Regions from separate parts of the Mangrovibacter sp. MFB070 genome, predicted to be linked through region 1. Evidence: predicted binding sites of a transcription regulator. Region 1 holds the regulator's gene; each other region holds the start of a gene.
What was found. Region 1 encodes LexA, which represses DNA repair genes until DNA is damaged. Its sites were predicted from a motif close to TNCTGTATGTACATACAGNA; they were not measured.
Positions count from the first base shown of each region.

Region 1 (7,220 bases):
GAAGACAAGGTTATTCCGCCCGGACGGCGGAATAAGGCGAACCGAGGCATGGATGCCGAGTCGAGCCGGCCGCAGGCTGACTGCCCGGAGGTGAACGCAGTGCGCAGCACCGGTCGCCAGCGAAAAACCGGATTGTTAAGGGGCGGGCCCCTTAACACGTTCACAGGCTGTGAAGCCACATTAACCACCTCACTTCAGGTGAACGGAAACAACTACACCACTGAAAATGAACGAAAACAGCCAGCTACACTGCAAGTGCTCCCCTTCACTTCACCTCAAACCACGTGCCATCCCGCCAGTACCGCCGCCAGCACCACCCCAACGTCACCCCGCGCAGCACCAAAAACACCACCAAAGAAAACCACAACCCATGATTCCCAAACCCAGGCAGTGTCAGCAGGCACACCGCAAACCCTGCGGCTGAAAGCGCCATGCTGTTACGCATTTCTGCGCCCCGGGTCGCACCAACAAACATCCCGTCCAACAAATAACACCACACCCCGGCAACCGGCAGCAGCACCTGCCAGAACAAGTATTTATCTGCCAACTGGTGTAATGCTGGTAGCGAAGTCAGTAAGCCAATAATTTGTGGCCCGGCAAGGGCATAAACCAGAGAGAACCCCAGAGCTACCACACCAGCCTGGCGGCATGCAGCGCCCCATACCGCCAGCAACTGCCCTTTGCTGCGGGCCCCAAAAGCCTGGCCGGAATGGGCTTCTACTGCATAAGCAAAACCATCAAGTGCGTAAGCGGTAAAGGTCAGTAACGTCATCAGTAATGCATTTACAGCCACAATATCGCCGCCCAGCCTGGCGCCGAGCACCGTGATGGAAGCAAAGCAGCCCTGAACCAGTAAAGAACGCAACATGATGTCACGGTTTAACGCCATCAAACGCCGAATATTACCGAACCACGCCGTTTTCAGGCCTGCCAGAGGAATGCCCCGCAGCACCAGAACCCGCCAGACCATCACCAACCCCAGAAGCAGCGTGACATACTCAGAGAGAGTGGTTGCCAGCGCAGCCCCTTTCACGTTCATACCCAGCCCCATTACCAGCCAGATATCCAGCGCGATATTCAGCACATTACCCACCACCAGCAGAATAACCGGAGCACGGGCATACTGCACACCCAACAACCAGCCCAGTAACACCAGGTTAGCCAGTGAAGCAGGGGCACCCAGCCAGCGAACCGATAAAAATGCCTGCGCCTGGGACAATACCGCTTCACTGCCGCCCGTCACGGTAAGTGCGAAGTGAATTAATGGCGCACGAAACACCACAATGGCGACTCCCGCCACCAGTGCCAGCAATAACGGCTGCATCAGGGCTCGTAACAACCCCTCGTCGTCTCTTGCGCCATAAGCCTGGGCCGTTAACCCGGTAGTACTCATCCGTAAAAACAGCAGCAGCATAAACAGAAAACTGGTTGCTGTTGCGCCAATAGCCACGCCACCAAGGTAATCCGGGCTGTCCAGGTGCCCAATCACCGCAGTATCAACCAGGCCCAATAACGGTACGGTGATGTTGGACACTATCATGGGAATAGCCAGGCGCCACAATGCCCGGTCAGTTCGGGAAAAAAATCGCATCACTTACCCCGGATAAAGTTTGGGTGAACACCCACAAAAAAGCCGTGACACAGGCTGGCTGCATCACGGCTGTAAAAGCATAGCAAATTAAGGATTCGGTCAGAGCCAGTCGCCGTTGCGAATAACGCCAACAGCCAGGCCCTCGATGGTAAAGTTTTGCTCGCGTAAATCGACAACAATGGGTTTGAATTCGTTATTTTCAGGGAGTAACTGAACCGTATTCCCTTGCTGTTTCAGGCGTTTAACGGTTACTTCGTCGTCGATGCGTGCCACAACGACCTGGCCATTGCGCACATCCTGCGTTTTATGCACTGCGAGTAAATCGCCGTCCATAATACCGATATCTTTCATTGACATACCACTAACGCGCAGTAAGAAATCCGCATGTGGTTTAAACAGGGAAGGGTCGACCTGATAGTGGCCTTCAATGTGCTGCTGAGCCAGCAGTGGTTCACCGGCAGCAACCCGGCCAACCAGCGGCAGGCCGTCGTCATTGGATTCTTCCAGGAGCAGACGAATACCACGAGAAGCGCCAGAAACGATTTCGATAACCCCTTTGCGGGCCAGCGCTTTCAAGTGTTCCTCTGCCGCATTGGGCGAACGAAAACCCAGACGTTGCGCTATTTCCGCACGGGTTGGAGGCATCCCCGTCTGGCTAATGTGATCCCGGATGAGATCATAGACCTCCTGCTGTCTGGTAGTAAGTGCTTTCATTCCTTCTGCCCCCTGGGTGTATATACAGTTATGCTGTGAGTATATACAGTTAATGGTGATTTTGAAACCACAATTAAGCAAAAAACCAGGGACTTATCCCATAAAGTAGCCAGAGGTAACCAGACAGCGCCTGAAATACACGGTATCAAGCGTTTTTTCAGGAAAAACTCAGAAAAAATGAGACCAGAGCACGCTTCCCCAGGTAAACAGGGCGAGTATAATTGCGAACAACACTGCAGCGGACCCCATATCTTTAGCCCTGCCAGAGAGTTCGTGAAAATCTGTTCCCACCCGGTCAACAATGGCTTCAATAGCACTGTTGAGAATTTCGATTATCATAACCAGAGTGACGGAGCCGATAAGCAACACGCGGGCAATGGCACCGACATCCAGCCAACAGGCAATAAAGATAGCCAGTACAGTAGCAACTCCTTCCTGGCGAAATGCGGCTTCATTGCGCCATGCCGCACGAATACCTTTCCAGGAATAACCGGCTGCTTTAATGATTCGGGTGAGTCCAGTGGTGTTACTTGCCATGAAGGAACCTTTTTAGCTTAGTGGCGTCAATGCCTGTAGCGTCGCGCAGGCAACTTCCTCAGAAATCCAGGCGGGTTTCTGTTATTCTTGCGACGCATTTGCGTTTTTAACCAGAGGCTTTACAACGTTTATGTCCGGTTGGCCACGAATTTACTACAAATTGCTGAATTTACCATTAAGTATGCTGGTAAAAAGCAAATCTATTCCGGCGGATCCTTGCGCCGAATTGGGTTTAGATACCTCTCGCCCTATTATGTATGTGCTGCCTTACAATTCAAAGGCAGACTTACTGACATTACGGGCGCAATGTCTGGCACACGATTTGCCAGACCCGCTGACACCCCTTGAAGTGGACGGTGCCTGCCTGCCACGCTATGTATTTATTCATGGCGGGCCGCGTGTATTTACCTATTACACGCCGAAGGAAGAGTCCATCAAGCTGTTTCATGATTACCTGGATCTGCACCGCAGCAACCCCAATCTGGATGTCCAGATGGTGCCAGTATCAGTGATGTTTGGCCGTTCACCAGGCCGGGAAAAAGGCGAAGAAAACCCGCCGCTGCGCCTGCTTAACGGCATTCAGAAGTTCTTTGCCGTGCTATGGCTGGGCCGCGACAGCTTCGTGCGTTTTTCGCCGCCCGTCTCTCTGCGCTGGATGGCGACAGAGCATGGCACAGACAAAACTATCGCCCAGAAGCTGGCCCGGGTTGCACGTATGCACTTTGCCCGGCTGCGTCTGGCGGCTGTCGGCCCGCGCTTACCTGCCCGTCAGGACCTGTTCAATAAGTTGTTGTCTTCAAAAGCTATCGCCAAAGCGGTAGAAGATGAAGCGCGCAGCAAGAAAATCTCCCATGAAAAAGCACAGCAAAATGCCGTTGCTCTGATGGAAGAAATTGCCGCGAACTTCTCCTATGAAGCCATCCGCATGACTGACCGCGTGCTGGGCTTCACCTGGAACCGGTTATATCAGGGCATTAACGTTCATAACGCTGAGCGGGTTCGCCAGTTGGCCCATGAAGGCCACGAACTGGTGTATGTTCCCTGCCACCGCAGCCATATGGATTACCTGCTGCTGTCCTATGTGCTGTATCACCAGGGGCTGGTGCCGCCGCATATTGCAGCTGGCATTAACCTGAACTTCTGGCCCGCCGGGCCGATTTTCCGCCGTCTGGGTGCTTTCTTTATTCGCCGTACGTTTAAAGGCAATAAGCTCTATTCAACCGTGTTCCGTGAATACCTGGGTGAATTATTCAGCCGTGGGTATTCGGTGGAGTATTTTGTTGAAGGGGGGCGTTCGCGCACCGGCCGCCTGCTTGACCCAAAAACCGGCACACTGTCTATGACGATTCAGGCCATGCTGCGCGGCGGTACCCGCCCGATTACGCTGGTGCCGATTTACATTGGTTATGAACATGTCATGGAAGTGGGCACCTACGCGAAAGAGTTGCGTGGCGCCACTAAAGAGAAAGAGAGCCTTATCCAGATGATGCGCGGCCTGAGCAAGCTGCGTAACCTGGGCCAGGGGTATGTCAACTTTGGCGAGCCAATTCCACTGACCAACTGGCTGAATCAGCATGTCCCGGAGTGGCGTGATGCGATAGACCCCATCGAAGCGATACGCCCGCCGTGGTTAACCCCCAGCGTGAACGAAATTGCTCATACACTGATGGTGCGCATTAACAATGCTGGTGCGGCTAACGCCATGAACCTGTGTTGCACGGCTTTACTGGCCTCTCGCCAGCGTTCACTTACCCGTGAGCAACTGACTGAGCAGTTAGAATGTTACATGAGCCTGCTGCGCAATGTGCCTTATTCACCGGATGCTACCGTTCCTGCATTGTCGGCCAGCGAGCTTATCGACCACGCATTGCAGATGAATAAGTTCGAAGTAGAAAAAGACACGATTGGCGATATTATCGTTCTGCCCCGTGAGCAGGCCGTGTTAATGACCTACTATCGCAATAACATTGTGCATATGCTGGTGATGCCGTCTTTACTGGCCTCAATTATTACGCAACACCGTAATATCACACGCGAAGATCTGCTGAGCCGGGTAGAAGTACTGTTCCCAATGCTTAAAGCAGAGCTGTTCCTGCACTGGGACAAAGAAGCACTGGGTTCTGTAGTGGATGCGCTGCTCAATGAGCTGGTGCAGCAGAACCTGATTCTGGAAGACGGCGGCCGTTTCCGCCTGAACCCGGCACGCTCCCGGACTCTACAGCTGCTTGCAGCCGGGGTGCGCGAGACGATTCAACGTTATGCAATCACTTTCTGGCTGTTGAGCGCCAACCCGACGATTAACCGCGGGACTCTGGAGAAAGAGAGCCGTACTGTGGCACAACGTTTGTCTGTACTGCACGGTATCAACGCCCCTGAGTTCTTCGACAAAGCGGTGTTCTCTTCTCTGGTGCTGACACTGCGTGATGAAGGCTATATCAGCGATACCGGTGATGCGGAGCCAACAGAAACCATGAAGGTTTACCAGTTGCTGGCTGAGCTGATTACTTCGGATATCCGCCTGACGATTGAAAGTGCTGCATCACAAGGCGAAGACGCACCCGCGCAATAACCGTTGAGTGTGTACGAAAAAAATGGCGGGAATTCCCGCCATTTTTTATGCCCGCAATAATAGCCGCTCAGGATAACGGCGGCAGATAATGTACAAACAACCCTAAAAATAATACCAGCCCTACATAGTTGTTATTCATAAAGGCTTTAAAACAGGCATCCCGGTCGCGCCCGGCAATGAGTTTTTGCTGGTATGAAAACAGCCCCGCAGCAAGCAACAGCGACCAGTAAAACGCACCGCTCAGGTGATTAAGCCAGCCCACCAGCACTAACAGTGCGAGAACCGCCACCTGCAATATGCCAATAATCAGTTTGTCGTAGCGCCCAAACAGAATAGCGGTGGATTTCACGCCTATTTTCAGGTCGTCGTCTCTGTCTACCATGGCATATTGCGTGTCATAAGCGACAGCCCAAAGGATATTGGCTAAAAACAGTAACCAGCAACTGAGCGGCAACTGTTCACTCACGGCCGAAAACGCCATAGGAATTGACCAGCCAAACGCAGCCCCTAATACCACCTGAGGTAAATGGGTGTAGCGTTTCATAAACGGGTATACCCAGGCCAGTGCCAGCCCGGCGACAGACAGCAGAATCGTCATGGTGTTCAGGGTAAGCACCAGCACGAAAGCCAGTAATACCAGCACACCAAATAACGTAATCGCTTCACGTACTGTTACATCACCACTGGGCAATGGGCGGCGAGCAGTGCGCTTGACATGCCCGTCAAATTTGCGGTCGGCGAAGTCATTCACCACACAACCCGCGGCGCGCATTAACCAGACACCGGCAATGAAAACCAGCAGAATAGTTACCGGCGGGACGCCTGGTGCCGCAAGCCACAACGCCCATAAGGTAGGCCAGAGTAACAGTAACGCGCCAATCGGTTTGTCAGTACGCATGAGCCGGTGAAATGCCAGCAGCTTATTCTTCTGCGTCAGACTCCACTCCATTTTTCATCCTCTTGATACAACGGTGATGCAGGTAAAAACAATTCGGTCAGTAATAATGGTTTGCCCGACAAACGGAGGCGGGAACGGCGCCCCCATAAGGTTTCACTGCGCCCCGGGTGAATAAAATCGCGTGTAAGGGCTGATGAGGTAAACAAATACCTGCCAAGCGGCGTTGTGCCCAGGCGCTGTAACGCCAGCTCCGGACCGTTCAGCGTGGATAACGGCACCACAGTGCGCCCCACCAGCCAGGGCGTACTATCGCCCAGCAAAATAATTTCCCGTAACCAGTATTGTGGTTCACGGGGTAACCAGTCGGCGTCTTCACCCACCTGTTCCGGCGTTACAAAGCCTTCCGATAGCAGCGTCACACTAACCTTGCTGCAACAGCGTTCAAAACGCTTTGTCATTGAGTCTTCCAACAACAGCCAGTCACGCAGCCAGGCTGACAGGTTATCCGGCAGGGTGTCGGAGAAAGACAGCGCCCGTAATTGCGCCAAAGCAGGGTGCATCATGCCCAACAGTCTCCAGAACAGAACAGTGGACATTGTAACGCAGAACACGAAAAGGGTGTGGCAGGAAAATAGCAGAAACCAACAGCCATGTAACAAAAAAACAACGACCACAGACAAGCCTGCCGGTGGAAAAAAGGTGCGCAGACGCGCACCAAGGCTTACAAGATCAGCAATGTGGGGTGATTACCCCTTGCCTTTTACACTACTGATAAAGGTTTTACGTGCGCTGGTGGATCCAAGACGCTCCGCCTCATCAAGTAATTTCAACGCTTTATCTACATCACCTTTCGCCACGGCCTGCTTAATGGCCTGGTTAAAGTAGGCTTCAGTGTCATTCAGCATGGGCTC
Region 1 is NZ_JJMI01000003.1:40,013-47,232, reverse strand. It holds gene dinF (MATE family efflux transporter DinF) at 266-1,591, opposite strand; gene lexA (transcriptional repressor LexA) at 1,691-2,305, opposite strand; gene DT73_RS01675 (diacylglycerol kinase) at 2,474-2,842, opposite strand; gene plsB (glycerol-3-phosphate 1-O-acyltransferase PlsB) at 2,973-5,411, shown strand; gene ubiA (4-hydroxybenzoate octaprenyltransferase) at 5,479-6,360, opposite strand; gene ubiC (chorismate lyase) at 6,345-6,872, opposite strand; gene malM (maltose operon protein MalM) at 7,056-7,220, opposite strand, start outside.

Region 2 (7,220 bases), on a different contig from region 1:
TTACAAAATACCGGCACATTGCTTTATAGCGAAATCACCTATCTTTAGCCTGCAACGACTCCGGCATGCGCGCCGGAGTCAGGTATTATTCATTCTTTGGTTGAAGAGGCGGATACAAGGCCTGAATGTGTTGAGGCTCTCCGTGTCGCCAGCCAGCATAACAGCGACCCTGCCACAACCAAAAATACGCCCTGCCAGAAACCCCATCCAGGCGTCAGCCCCAGCCATAATGAAGCAATGAAGGCCGAAAGCACCGGCGTGAAATACGAGGCTGTTGCCAGCAATGTCAGGTTGCCATGCTGTAACCCCTGGTTCCAGGCTGAGTAGGCGACAGCGGTTGAAATTCCCATAAACAGCAATTCAAGCGTTGCTCCGCCAGTGATATGCATGGGAGGTTGTGGAAAAAGCAAATATTTCACCCAGAGCACCAGCGCCGTAGCACAGAAAAAAAGGGGTACAGGGTTTTGCCCGTCAGACCAGCGCCGCGTAAGATTACAATAGAGTGCCCAGATAATGGCGGCACCAAACGCCAGCCCGTATGCGACCGGGTTACCAGCCAGGTTATGCAGCAGCATCGCCGGGCTCCAGTCAGTATCGCCGCGCATAACTTGTATGACACCGCCAAGTGCCAGTAATAAACCAGGCACAATAAACCACTGTGCCCGTTGCTGGTTAATATACAGTGCGAACAACAATGTCAGGCCGGGCCATAAATAATTGATCATGCCCATTTCAAGTGCTTGCGTACGGGTGCTGGCGAGGCCAATAGCCAACGCCAGGCTGATTTCATACACCACAAAGAGTATACCTGCGGCAAGCATGCGCCCTGACAGTACCAACTGAGGCAATGTCCGCCGGTTGCTGATAACAAGGCAAATAGAGCTTATTGTATAGATAAGTGCCGCCCCACCTGTCGGGCCAAGTGCCTCACTGATGCTGCGCAGTAACCCGACAGAAGTGCTCCAAAGTAATATTGCCAGCAACCCGGCAATAGTGGCCCGGGAGCCAGTTAAACGCGGCATAATCGTCATCCTGAATGGAGTAGCGGCCTGTTCGCAGGCCTGGATAAGAGAAGAAATAACCAGCCGGGAGAAAAACGGTTATTGCTTTAGTCGTTGGTAGCGCGTGCTGAAACAATAACCGGTGGTCATTAAAGGCGGCTTATTTCCAGAAGTCGTCGAATATTGTAATTGGTGGGCGGCGTTTGTGCTCGGTTTTAATATACCAACCTTCAATAATTTGGCTGACTGCGCTGTCGAGGGTTTTGCCTTCCAGGTAGTCGTCAATTTGTGCGTAGGTCACGCCCAAAGCAGCTTCATCGGGCAGAGAAGGGCGGTCATCTTCCAGGTCTGCAGTTGGGGCTTTGATATATAAATGTTCCGGGCAGCCCAGTAATTTCAGTAGCTGTTTGCCCTGGCGCTTATTCAGCCGGAAAATAGGGTTGATATCAGTGCCGCCATCACCGTATTTGGTGAAGAAGCCAGTAACAGCCTCTGCTGCGTGGTCCGTGCCCACAACAACACCGTGCGTCATGCCTGCAATGCTGTACTGTGCTTTCATGCGTTCACGGGCTTTTTCATTGCCACGCACAAAATCACTCAGCGTAATGCCGGCGTCTTTCAATGTTTGTTCGCTTGCCAGTACGGCTGCTTTGATATTCACCGTCAATACCCGGTCTGGCTGGATAAAGTTGATAGCATCCTGGCAGTCCTGTTCATCGGCCTGGACACCATAAGGCAGGCGTACAGCAATAAACTGGTAGCTGTTATCACCCGTTTCCTCTCGCAATTCACGAATTGCCATTTGGCAAAGCGTGCCTGTCAGAGTGGAGTCCTGACCGCCACTCAGTCCCAGAACCAGGCTTTTTAAGAACGGGTAGCGCAAGAGGTAAGCTTTGAGAAAGTCGACGCTACGGCGAACTTCTTGCTGAGGGTCGATTTGTGGTTGTACGCCTAACGCCTGAATAATTTCTTGTTGCAGAGTCATTTGAGCCTCTCCTGTCCGCGGGCCTGATAAGGCCTGGTGGCAAAAAACAGATACGCTAAAACTACCGCTTTGCCATTAAAACAACAAGCTGTGTGCAATAGTAAAAACCTCTGAGTGCTGGAAATTAAAGCAGTTTTATGCAAATTTCCCTGGAAAAGAATAGTCTGAAAGTGGTTCAATTTCTGCTATCAGGTTGAAAAAACGGGGGCGGTCAACCAGGCTTGACTGGAACCGCAACGAAAGGAGGATAAAATATGAACAAAAATGTAACAGGGTTAGTCACAATAGCGGCGGCACTGGTAGTTCTGGCGGGCTGTACAACTTATGACAGAGCAAAAGATCAATTTTCCGAACCTGTCGTGAAAGATGTCAAAAAAGGTATGACGCGTGAGCAGGTAAGCCAGATTGCCGGTAAACCCGCTTCTGAAGTCACTATGATCCATGCACGTGGCACATGCCAGACGTATATTCTCGGCAAACGTGACGGGCAAATGGAAACCTACTTTGTGGCGCTGGATGATACGGGTCATGTGATGAACTCTGGGTATCAAACCTGTGCGGAATACGACTCAGACCCGCAAACCCATAAATAATCTTTTCTGGCTCTGTCAGTTTTTTACCTAAAATGCCAAAAAACAATTTTGAGACCGTTTTTTGGCATTTCCTGCCCAATCTGTGAGCTGGTGTGCCAGAGAATACTGATGTTGCCATTTTCAGAGAAAGCACCGCAGAGAAAAATCCGTTATTATGGGTGCTACTGTTAACGTGTTTTATTGTATTTTCCCGTTATGAAAACATTTCGTCACCCAAATAAAGCGATTATTACGTATAAACCGCGAGTGGAGCCTGCTCCGCCTGATCACGCATGGCGTGTAGAAGGTTTCAAAGATGTCTATTTATTGCGTGGCAACTATGTCGCTTTTGTTCTGGTGGGAAGTAGTTTCCAGCGCTCTCCTGTTTTCACGTTACCGGAATCTGCTCAGCGCTGGGCAAACCAGGTACGACAGGATAATGATATTTAAATAAGCGGGCAGATACATTATGAATCTGTAACCGCCCCGGTTCAGGGGCGGTTTTCTCGTGAGAGAGTTTCTTTAATTATTCAGCAACCGTTCAGCCAGTGCTTAAAGTTTGGCCAGTTCAGCATCGTCATCACTGTGCAAACGGCTGGAATCTGTTTGTTTCATCAACTGGCTGGTCACTGTTCCTGCAGTCATGGCACCATTGACGTTCAGAGCGGTTCTGCCCATATCAATGAGTGGTTCAACTGAGATAAGCAGCGCAACCAGTGTTACCGGCAGCCCCATTGCAGGCAGAACAATTAGCGCTGCGAATGTTGCACCACCCCCAACGCCAGCCACACCAGCAGAACTTAGTGTAACAATGCCTGCCAGTGTGGCAATCCATACCGGGTCCATTGGGTTGATGCCGACAGTTGGCGCGACCATCACCGCAAGCATGGCCGGGTACAGGCCCGCACAACCATTCTGACCAATCGTTGCCCCAAAAGAAGCAGCGAATGTAGCAATAGATTCAGGAACACCCAGGCGGCGTGTTTGTGCCTCAACATTCAGTGGAATGGACGCCGCGCTGGAGCGGCTGGTGAACGCAAAAGTCAGTACCGGCCATACCTTACGGAAATATTTAACTGGGCTGACACCTGCAATGCTCAAAATAATGCCATGCACCACAAACATAATGGCAAGCCCAAGGTAGGAAGCCACCACAAAACTCCCCAGTTTGATGATGTCATGCATGTTTGACCCGGCGACGACTTTTGTCATTAAGGCCAGGACACCATAAGGTGTCAGTTGCATCACGAGACGTACCAGTTTCATAACCCAGCTTTGCATGACATCAATGCCGGCGATAACCCGCTCACCCTTTGGTTTATCATCGGCAAGGAGCTTGAGTGCCGCCACACCCAGAAATACAGCAAAAATGACAACGCTGATAATGGACGTGGGGTTTGCACCGGTCAGGTCGGCAAAAGGATTTTTGGGAATAAACGAGAGTAACAACTGTGGGACACTGAGATCGGCCACTTTGCCCATGTACTGGGTTTCCAGGGTACTTAATCGGGTGCTTTCAGCTGCTCCCTGAACCAAACCTTCGGCAGTGAGGCCAAACAGGTTGGTGACAAAAATGCCCACCAGTGCGGCAATCAGCGTAGTAAACAGCAGAGTGCCGATAGTGAGAACGCTTATCTTACCCAGAGAAGACGCGTTATGCAGACGGGCAACTGCACTCAGAATCGATGCAAACACCAGCGGCATTACAATCATTTGCAGTAATTGCACGTAGCCATTACCCACAATATTGAACCACTGTACTGATTGACTGAGGACGGGGCTGTTGTCACCATAAATCAGTTGTAATCCCAGGCCGAAAAATACGCCCAGAACCAGCCCCAGCAAGACTTTCTTCGCCAGGCTCCAGTTAGTTTTACGAGTGGTGGCAAGTCCCATTAGTAAAATAACAAACACAACAAGGTTTGCTATAAGTGGAAGATTCATCTCCATTCTCCTGATTCTATTTTTACCCTTTTCCGGGCTCGCACGAAGAATAGCAGATGACGTTTAGCGTTGATTATAACTAAACGTTATTTATTATGTTTTTTGCGGTATTGTTGGCGAATTATTCTTCTTTATGTGCGGTTACATAGCGGTAAAATGCATTTTGTAGCGCATTAATGGTTTGTGATGACCAGCGCACAGCACTGTTTTCTGGTAGTGATTGTGGCATCCATAAAGCAAAACTGAACAGGGCGATACATAGTACACGCTCAAGTTGGTTACCTTTTTGAGGGCGAATAACCGGCAGACAAAAGCGCCAGCGGCACGGCCACAATAGTGGTACCCCAGCAGGGGTCAGCATATCAGCGAGGATATGGCTGAGGTAACCGATTACCATCCCCTGCAACACATCCGCAGGGATAATCCAGCTTTGGGGTACTTTTAAATAAAACAAAGCCAGGGTAACAAATACAGCCAACAAACTGTGGGTAAACCCACGGTGCCCAAAAGCTCGAGCGATGGGTTTGGATAACCAACTGAGCCGTTGGCCGAGAAATGACTTTGGGTGGTCAATATCGGGCAGTAAGCAGGTCAGCACTGCTGCGGGCACGACATGCCACCAGTCACCATCGGTGAGTACAGGTGTCAGTTGCGCGTTTTTTGCAAACACGGCGCAGGCAATAGAAAAGAGCAGGTGACCTTCGGCCGTCATGATAAAACCCGGTATAACTGTCAATTCATCCAGTATAGGGTTTTTATACAGTGGGAAAAAGAGGTGACGTTGTAACACTTTGTCAATATCACCTCAAGTGGTTAATTATCGTGCCAACCAGCCACCATCCACGGCCAGTGTGTAACCATTGATATAGTCAGAAGCACCCGAGGCCAGAAAAACGGCAGGTCCTTTTAAATCCTGAGGTGTGCCCCAACGGCCAGCAGGAATGCGCTCCAGAATGGCCTGGTTACGTGCTTCGTCATCACGCAGTTGCTGGGTATTGTTGGTTGCCATATAACCCGGAGCGATCGCATTCACATTTATTCCGTGAATGGCCCATTCGTTTGCCATTAAACGAGTTAACCCCAGAACACCACTTTTAGACGCAGTATATGACGGAACACGAATACCCCCCTGGAAAGAGAGCATGGAGGCAATATTGATGATCTTTCCTCCTGAACCCTGTGCTATGAATTGCCGCGCAACGGCCTGAGAAAGAAAGAAGACTGACTTCAGGTTCAAATTGATGACATCGTCCCAGTCTTTTTCGCTGAAGTCGATGGCATCGTTACGGCGAATCATACCCGCGTTATTAACCAGAATATCCAGACGACCCATTTCACTGACAGCCTGTGCCACTAGGCCGGGAATAGGTTCCTGGCTGCTCAGATCTGCCTGTAAAGCCAGAAAACGCCTGCCCAGCGCGGTAACCTGTTCGGCTGTTTCGTGGGGGATTTTACGGTTGACGCTGATAATATCGCATCCGGCTTCCGCCAGCGCCAGCGCCATTCCCTGACCCAGACCCGTGTCACAGCCAGTGACCATGGCAACTTTCCCGGCCAGGTTAAACGCGTTTAATATCATATTTACCTCGGATTATGCTGTGCAGGTGTTTATACAGACACAGCATAGTCCGGCTGAACGGTTAATTCAAATAAAATGAAACGTTGTTTTGTTTTTATTTGAGATGCGCCGCGTTCAGTTCTTCGAGGCTGCCCAGATGTGTATCGGCCAGGACCCAACGCGGGTTGCCTGCATTCTCTCTTGCGGGAACCACAATGGAGCGCATACGGGCTGCTTTGGTGGCAATCATCCCATTCACTGAGTCTTCCAGAGTGACGCAATTGAGCGGGTTGATACCCAGCTTTTCAGCTGCGTTGAGGTAAACTTGTGGATGCGGTTTGCTCCATTCAAGATGTTCGGCAGAGGCCAGCGCAGAGAAATAGGGGCGCAATGAAAACATTTCCAATACTTGTTCGAGCATATGTAAAGGGGAGGCGGATGCCAGGCCGATTTTCAGTCCAAGGTTTTGGCATAAGTCCAGCGCCTCCCGGACGCCGGGCAACAGCGGGCGGGTTTGTTCAACTAACTCAATAGCACGACGTATAATTTGTTGTGTCACTGCTTCGCGAGATGCGCCCTGCCAGGGCTGCTGTGCATACCAAAGGTCCACAACCACATCAATGCGTAAACCCAGCAGGTCGGGGAGTTCGTGGCGGCGTGTAATGTCTACGCCCAGAGAAGCGATAACCTCCAGTTCAGCCTGGTCCCACAAAGGTTCTGAATCTATCAGTAATCCGTCCATGTCAAATATTGCTGCGAGGGTTCCGGTTACACCAGGCATACGCTATTGCTCCTTTTTACGATACGATTTCCATGAAAAGTAACATATAATTCACGACCCTGGATGAGAGCATCAAAAAAACAGGCATAATTTGTCTGTCTGGGTAGACTTGATGACGTAACGTGAATACTTCAGCTTTCAGTATGGAAGCTGGTGAGGGGAACAAATGACTTACCAACAAGCTGGACGCCTGGCGATTGTAAAACGCATTGCAGGGTGGGTAATTTTCATTCCTGCGGTTATCTCTACGTTGATTTCGCTGCTGAAGTTCATGGATCAACACAGCGAGAAAAAAGCGGGCATTAATGCTGTTATGTCAGATTTTGCTCATGTCATGATTGATATGATTCGGTTTAACACACCATTTTTGAACTTCTTT
Region 2 is NZ_JJMI01000022.1:465,171-472,390, forward strand. It holds gene DT73_RS11460 (HutD family protein) at 1-48, shown strand, start outside; gene yddG (aromatic amino acid DMT transporter YddG) at 90-1,022, opposite strand; gene nadE (ammonia-dependent NAD(+) synthetase) at 1,162-1,986, opposite strand; gene osmE (osmotically-inducible lipoprotein OsmE) at 2,241-2,579, shown strand; gene cedA (cell division activator CedA) at 2,775-3,008, shown strand; gene DT73_RS11485 (L-cystine transporter) at 3,111-4,502, opposite strand; gene DT73_RS11490 (metal-dependent hydrolase) at 4,624-5,214, opposite strand; gene kduD (2-dehydro-3-deoxy-D-gluconate 5-dehydrogenase KduD) at 5,320-6,081, opposite strand; gene hxpB (hexitol phosphatase HxpB) at 6,176-6,841, opposite strand; gene DT73_RS11505 (YniB family protein) at 7,008-7,220, shown strand, end outside.
Region 2: DT73_RS11490 (metal-dependent hydrolase) is a predicted target of LexA. The motif match lies at 5,230-5,249, and genes of this name have one in related genera.

Region 3 (7,220 bases), on a different contig from region 1:
CCTGAAATTCATCAACCAGAATATACTTCCACGGGCTGATAAAACGCCCTTTTTCCAGTACATTCACCGCCTGATGAATCAGGCCCGAAAAATCGAGCGCATTGTCATCTTTTAGTGACTTTTTCCACGCTTTTACTAATGGTGCCATCAGGCGAATACGCTTCTGGAAAGTGTCCCGAATAGCTTCAGGCGCGCTGGAAATCATATCTGCCTGGGAGCCACCATGCATACGAATCAACCCCAACCAGCTTTCCAGGCGGGGAGCAAGGCGTTTTTTAACACTGTTATCCTGCCAAAAATCCCCTTCAGGCAAGGTCCATTCCAGTTCCTCTTCAAGCCACTGCCGCCAGCCTTTCGCCTGTGCTTTCTTTTCCTGGCATTGTGTTGACCAGGTATCAAGGAGTAACTGGTGCCTCATGGCAGTGTTACTCTCCAGCTCACTAATTTGCGGTGCCTTACGGCCACCCTGCTCAATAATATAACGGGCAAGAGAATGGAATGTGCGGGCAGTAATATCACCCGTGTGTAGCCGGGCCTGGATGCGCTGGTCCATTTCTTGTGCGGCCTTACGGCCGAATGCCAGCAGCAAAATTTGGTCTGCACTCGCCAGGTTGCGCGTAAGAAGCCAGCCAGCACGAGCAACCAGAACGGAGGTTTTTCCGCTACCTGCTCCCGCCAGCACCAACATATTTTTTTCGCCATTCACCACAGCCCGGGCCTGAGAGGCATTTAACGGCGCGCTTTCTACCTGAGCGAAGAAATCCGCATGGCGCTCCAGCATCACATCCGTGTAGTGCTGATTATGCGCAAGGCGCTTAGCCCGGGCATCATCCAGCCAGTTTTTACAGGATAACCAGGTGTCACGGCACGCATCAAAGGCTGGGATACGCTGGTCAGGAAGAGGTAATGCCTGCAACACTTGCCGGGTACGCTGGCAAATTTCATCCACTTTATCCAGGCTGAGCCATTTATCTTCAGGCGCTGCTTCCTGGTACCAGGCGACCAGGTTATTCAAAGCTTCTGCTGCAACCTGGCTCATTTCCTCACCCCACTGTTCCCAGCGTTCATTGAGGTGATGCCAGAAACGTTGAGTTTCGCTCCATTCCGTTCCATGCAGGCGAACAACTTTATTATCGGGCAGGACAAACTCCAGCTCGCCCCATACCAGACCCCGTTTGCAGTTAATAGCTATCAATTGGTTAAACGGGATAAGATATTCATGCTTATCGCCAGCCACATTTACGCCAGCATTGAGTAATGTGACCCGATTATAAGGGTGCTGGGCCAGGTGTTTCCCCAGTGCGGTTGCTTTTAGTTCCATTATCAGGCCTGATTATCCGGTTTTTATGTCAGTGTACCTGCGAGAGAAATCGTGCTCCAGAGTAAAAACACGATACAATTACCAGGGTTATTCTCCGCCATGTCACATAGCTATGAGATATTATGAGAACCGTATTAAACATTCTTAACTTTGTTCTGGGTGGTTTCCTGACCACTCTCAGTTGGCTCCTGGCAACACTGGTTAGCATTGTGTTGATCTTCACGTTGCCATTAACCCGCTCATGCTGGGAAATTACACGCCTTTCGCTTTTCCCATTTGGTAATGAAGCGGTACATGTTGATGTGTTGTACCCGGAACGCAAAAATGAGCTGATGAATGCGGGTGGAACGCTGCTTAATGTCTTCTGGTTTGTAGTGTTCGGCTGGTGGTTGTGCCTGCTGCATATCAGCACCGGGATAATACAATGCCTGAGTATCATTGGCATTCCGGTGGGTATTGCCAATTTTAAACTGGCGGCAATCGCTTTATGGCCTGTTGGCCGCCGAGTGGTTTCTGTTGAGGTAGCTCAGGCAGCCCGGGAAGCCAATGCCCGTGGTCGTTTCCGCTAAACGGGGCTATGTCTGCAATGTTCATTTCCCAATGGCTGCGCCGTTATACATGGAAAAGTAGCTGGCTTTATAACTTGCGCATTTTTGTTGCTCTGCTGGGTGCGGCTGCGTTTCCCTGGTGGCTCGGTGAAGTTCGCCTCACCATTCCATTAACTTTAGGTGTGGTGGCCGCAGCTCTTACCGACCTGGACGACAGGCTGGCTGGCCGGCTCAAAAATCTGCTTATCACACTGCTGTGTTTTTTTATCGCATCGGCATCTGTTGAGTTGTTGTTCCCCTGGCCCTGGTTGTTCACCCTCGGCCTGATGAGTTCCACCTGCGGTTTTATTCTGCTTGGCGGGCTTGGGCAGCGTTATGCCACCATTGCCTTTGGGGCACTACTGATTGCCATCTATACCATGCTTGGTGTTTCGCTGTACGAACACTGGTACCAGCAGCCTCTGTTCCTGCTCGCTGGCGCAATATGGTACAACCTGCTGACACTGTCTGGTCATTTGATCTTCCCGGTACGCCCGCTGCAGGACAACCTGTCTCGCTGCTACAAACAACTGGCGCATTTTTTAGAGATAAAATCACGGTTGTTTGACCCTGATATTGAAAGCGATGCACAGGCGCCACTCTATGAACTGGCAATGGCCAACAGTGATGTGGTTAATACCCTGAACCAAACCAAGGCCTCGCTACTGACCCGCTTGCGGGGTGACCGCGGGCAAAAAAATACGCGCCGCACCCTGCACTATTATTTTGTGGCTCAGGATATCCATGAAAGAGCGAATTCGTCGCACATTCAGTACCAGAGCCTGCGAGATAAATTTCGCCACAGCGACATTATGTTCCGTTTCCAGCGCATATTGTTTATGCAATCTCAGGCCTGCAACCAACTTGCACGATGCATTTTGTCCCGCACACCTTATTCACACGATACTCGCTTTGACAATGCGTTCACTCACCTGGACACCGCAATGGCGCGCATTAAAGCCAGCCAGCCGTTAATGCCTGAGTTAACCGCGCTGGATTATCTGATAAACAATTTACGCGCTATTGATGCGCAACTGGCAACAATTGAGTCGGAGCAGACAGAAGCCGGAATCAAGCAGGATACAGACAACCGCCTGGCCGATGACGGGATAACCGGGTTCAGTGACATCTGGCTGCGCTTAAGCCGCAACCTTACACCTGAATCTGCTCTCTTCCGCCATGCTATTCGGATGTCTGTTGTATTATGCATTGGCTATGCCTTCATACAATTTACCGGAATGAACCATGGCTACTGGATTTTGCTCACCAGCCTGTTTGTTTGCCAGCCCAACTATAACGCCACCCGGCACCGCCTGACCCTGCGAGTCATTGGTACTCTGGTTGGGGTTGCCATTGGTATTCCAGTGTTGTGGTTTGTTCCCTCACTGGAAGGCCAACTGGTGTTAATCGTTATTACTGGCGTGTTGTTTTTCGCATTCCGTAATGTGCAGTATGCCCATGCGACAATGTTTATCACCTTGTTGGTGTTACTGTGTTTTAACCTGCTGGGCGAAGGCTTTGAAGTTGCGCTGCCACGAATAATTGACACATTACTGGGTTGCGCAATTGCATGGGCTGCAGTTTCCTTTATTTGGCCTGACTGGCGTTTCAGGCGTTTACCGCAGGTAGCTGACCGCGCCATTAATGCCAACTGCCGCTACCTGGACGCTATTCTTGAGCAATACCACCAGGGCAGAGATAACCGCCTGGCTTACCGTATTGCCCGCCGCGATGCCTACAACCGGGATGCAGAACTGGCATCCGTTGTCTCAAACATGTCTTCCGAGCCACATATGACGCCTGAAGTTCGTGAAGCAGCGTTCCGCCTGTTGTGCCTGAACCACACATTTAATAGTTATATCTCTGCACTGGGCGCTCATCGCGAGAAGCTCAGTAACAACCAGATACTGGCAATTCTTGATGATGCCGTTTGTTATGTAGACGATGCGTTGCACCACGAACCCGCCGATGAAGATAAAGTTCAGCAAGCCCTTGCAGGGCTGGTGCAACGCATTGGCAACCAGGACCAAAAGGCTGATGGCAAAGAGCCACTGGTTCTTCAACAAATTGGTTTACTGGTTTCTATACTGCCCGAGCTTTCAAAACTGCGCACCCAGATTAGTTAGGTTTGCGCCGCGCTTTGTCTCTGGCTTCCTGCTCGAGTTGTTGCTTTGCCCACTCGTTAAGCTCCCACTGCCTTTGCCGTGGGAGCGCTTCGCTATGGGAACCCGTTATTGCTCCCTCCAAAGAGAGAAGCACTTTGGCTCCCAGGGTATTGCACCGCCGGCGCAGCATTATCCAGCATGCCTTCGCCCCTTTGTTTTTCAGGGTTTCAATATCGCGGATACCCGCTTCCCATAGCATCATCTCCAGGCCGAAAGTTACGTTCGGCAAATCTTTAATTCTCCGGACAGCCTGTTTTTCCAGCTTTTCTTTTTTAGCGGCATCAAGCGCATGCCCCGCAAGGGTGATGAGCTGAGCGTCATCGTTCCACAACGCTTCATCAACACAGTAATAGTTCAGTGACAAAGGACGGCCACGCTTATGTGTGACCAATAGTGGCAAATTACGCGAGGTAAAGTAGGCTGCATTTTCTTCACAGGCACGTAAGTAGAGCTGCCCTTTACTTACCATGGCAAAAGCAACATTGTCGGCCATAATGCTGTACCCGCCGAACAAAGTCCGGGAAGAAATGTGGCCCAGAGAAGAGAGTTTTTCTAATGACGCCTTGATGCGTGGAGTGGAAACCTTTCCCATAAAAATCCTTACATTTCATTATGTAATAACGAATAATCCCTATCCCGGGACGCCTTTGTTAAACCATAAGAAAGTTATTTCTTCAGAGCAAGAATCCATTACGGGTTTAGGTTATTTGTTATCTGTTTTGCGAGGGAATTTCCAAAATTTTTTGTTGATCTTTCAGTCATTGCGCATTACTGTATATTCATACAGTAACAGAGGCGGAATTCATTATGAACGCATTGGCTTACCAAAACCGAAGTGTCACTCATCATATTAATGGGCATTACCAGGCCGGTTTAGAAGAACAACCGGTTATCACGCAAGGTATTGTCAGTGAAATGGTGTTCCGTGAAGACCAACCCTGGATGTCCCAGTTGATTCTCTTGCCCTTGCTGCGCCAGTTAAGCCAGCAAGCACGCTGGCAGTTGTGGATCACGCCCGGGCAGAAATTAAACCGCCAGTGGCTGGTTTCTGCGGGTTTGCCTCTGTCAAAAGTTATGCATGTTCAGGCCCGGCAGGAACAACAACCCACTACAGTTTCAGCAATGGCCAGAGCCTTAAAATCAGGTAACTACAGTGTCGTTATTGGCTGGTTACCAGAAGAATTGAGCGATCAGGAACGGCTATTATTACAGCAATCTGCTGAAGAAGGACAGGCAATTGGGTTTATCATGCGCCCTGTTTCCCGGGTTAATTTGAGCGACAGACAAAATTTCGGGATAAAAATTCAATCAAATTTGTATCACTAAGTAAATTTAGGATAATTCCTGGGAGCAGCGATTCGTCTGAATAACTGGAAATAATCAGCATCAGAGAAGCCCTGTCTGGCGGGATTTCCGCAAAAAGATTCACTTTTTGTGCGCAGTACGTTGCCTTCATTCTGCCGTAAAAATTTAATCTGTAGTCAGATTTTTTTCATATGTCTGACTGAGTTCACACTTGTAAGTTTCTAACTAAGTTGTAGACTTTAACTCGCCAGGGTTGCTCATTATAAACCGAGCTTATCGGTAGAGTGGCAATTGAGCTATAACCCGGGTGAAGGATTTAACCGTGGGTTTTGATTGATTTAAAGACCTATGGCCTTTTGGATGATAACGAGGCGCAAAAAATGAAAAAGACAGCTATCGCAATTGCAGTGGCACTGGCTGGTTTCGCTACCGTAGCACAGGCAGCACCGATGGATAACACCTGGTATGCAGGTGGTAAACTGGGTTGGTCCCAGTACCACGATACCGGCTTCTATGGCAACGGCTATTCTGCTAACAATGGCCCGACTCATGAAAGCCAACTGGGTGCTGGTGCTTACGGCGGTTACCAGGTTAACCCGTATGTTGGTTTCGAAATGGGTTATGACTGGTTAGGTCGTATGCCTTACAAAGGCAGCGTAACTAACGGTGCATTTAAAGCTCAAGGCGTTCAGCTGACTGCTAAACTGAGCTACCCGGTAATGGACGATCTGGATGTTTATACTCGTCTGGGTGGCATGGTATGGCGTGCTGATTCTAAAGAAAACACTGGCCTGAAAGATCACGATACTGGCGTTTCTCCAGTATTCGCTGGCGGTGTTGAATATGCATTCACTCCGGAAATCGCAACCCGTCTGGAATACCAGTGGGTTAACAATATCGGTGATGCAGGTACCGTAGGTGCCCGTCCTGATAACGGAATGCTGAGTGTTGGTGTTTCCTACCGTTTCGGTCAGAGCGAACCAGCTCCGGTAGTAGCTCCGGCTCCTGCTCCGGCTCCGGCTCCTGAAGTAAGCACCAAACATTTCACTCTGAAATCTGACGTGCTGTTTACTTTCGGTAAATCCAGCCTGAAACCTGAAGGCCGCCAGGCTCTTGACCAGCTGTACACTCAGCTGAGCAACCTGGATCCTAAAGATGGTTCTGTTGTTGTTCTGGGCTTCACTGACCGTATCGGTTCTGATTCCTACAACCAGAAACTGTCTGAACAGCGCGCACAGAGCGTTGTTGATTACCTGGTTTCTAAAGGTATCCCGTCTAACAAAATCTCTGCACGTGGCATGGGTGAATCCAACCCGGTTACCGGCAGCACCTGCAACAACGTGAAAGCACGTGCAGCGCTGATCGATTGCCTGGCGCCAGATCGTCGTGTTGAGATCGAAGTTAAAGGCGTTAAAGACGTTGTAACTCAGCCTCAGGCTTAAGTTACCACGCAACAAAAAACCCACTTCGGTGGGTTTTTTGTTTTTTAGTATTGCGAAAAATGCGCTCAGGGGCAGGCTATTTCTTATCGCCCAGCAACGCCCTGAGGTCGTCTTTAAGTGTAGTCATTTTGGATGCGTATTTTTCTTTACGCTCGGCATCTTCAATTAACTGAACAATTGTTTCTGATAATGTGCTGTTGCGGCGCCGTGCCAGAGATGCCAAACGTTGCCATACCGCAAACTCCAGGTCGATAGACTTTTTGCGGGTATGCTGATGCTCCGCATTAAAGTGCCGCTTGCGGCGTGCGCGAATAGTCTGTTTCATCCTGTTGGCAAGAGCCGGGTTCATATGCTGGTCAATCCAGCTAAGAACACGCACAGGATTACTTTCCAGTTCCAG
Region 3 is NZ_JJMI01000022.1:145,950-153,169, reverse strand. It holds gene helD (DNA helicase IV) at 1-1,321, opposite strand, end outside; gene DT73_RS09985 (YccF domain-containing protein) at 1,444-1,890, shown strand; gene yccS (YccS family putative transporter) at 1,908-4,034, shown strand; gene DT73_RS09975 (TfoX/Sxy family DNA transformation protein) at 4,027-4,665, opposite strand; gene sulA (SOS-induced cell division inhibitor SulA) at 4,881-5,399, shown strand; gene ompA (porin OmpA) at 5,759-6,820, shown strand; gene matP (macrodomain Ter protein MatP) at 6,897-7,220, opposite strand, start outside.
Region 3: sulA (SOS-induced cell division inhibitor SulA) is a predicted target of LexA. The motif match lies at 4,843-4,862, and genes of this name have one in related genera.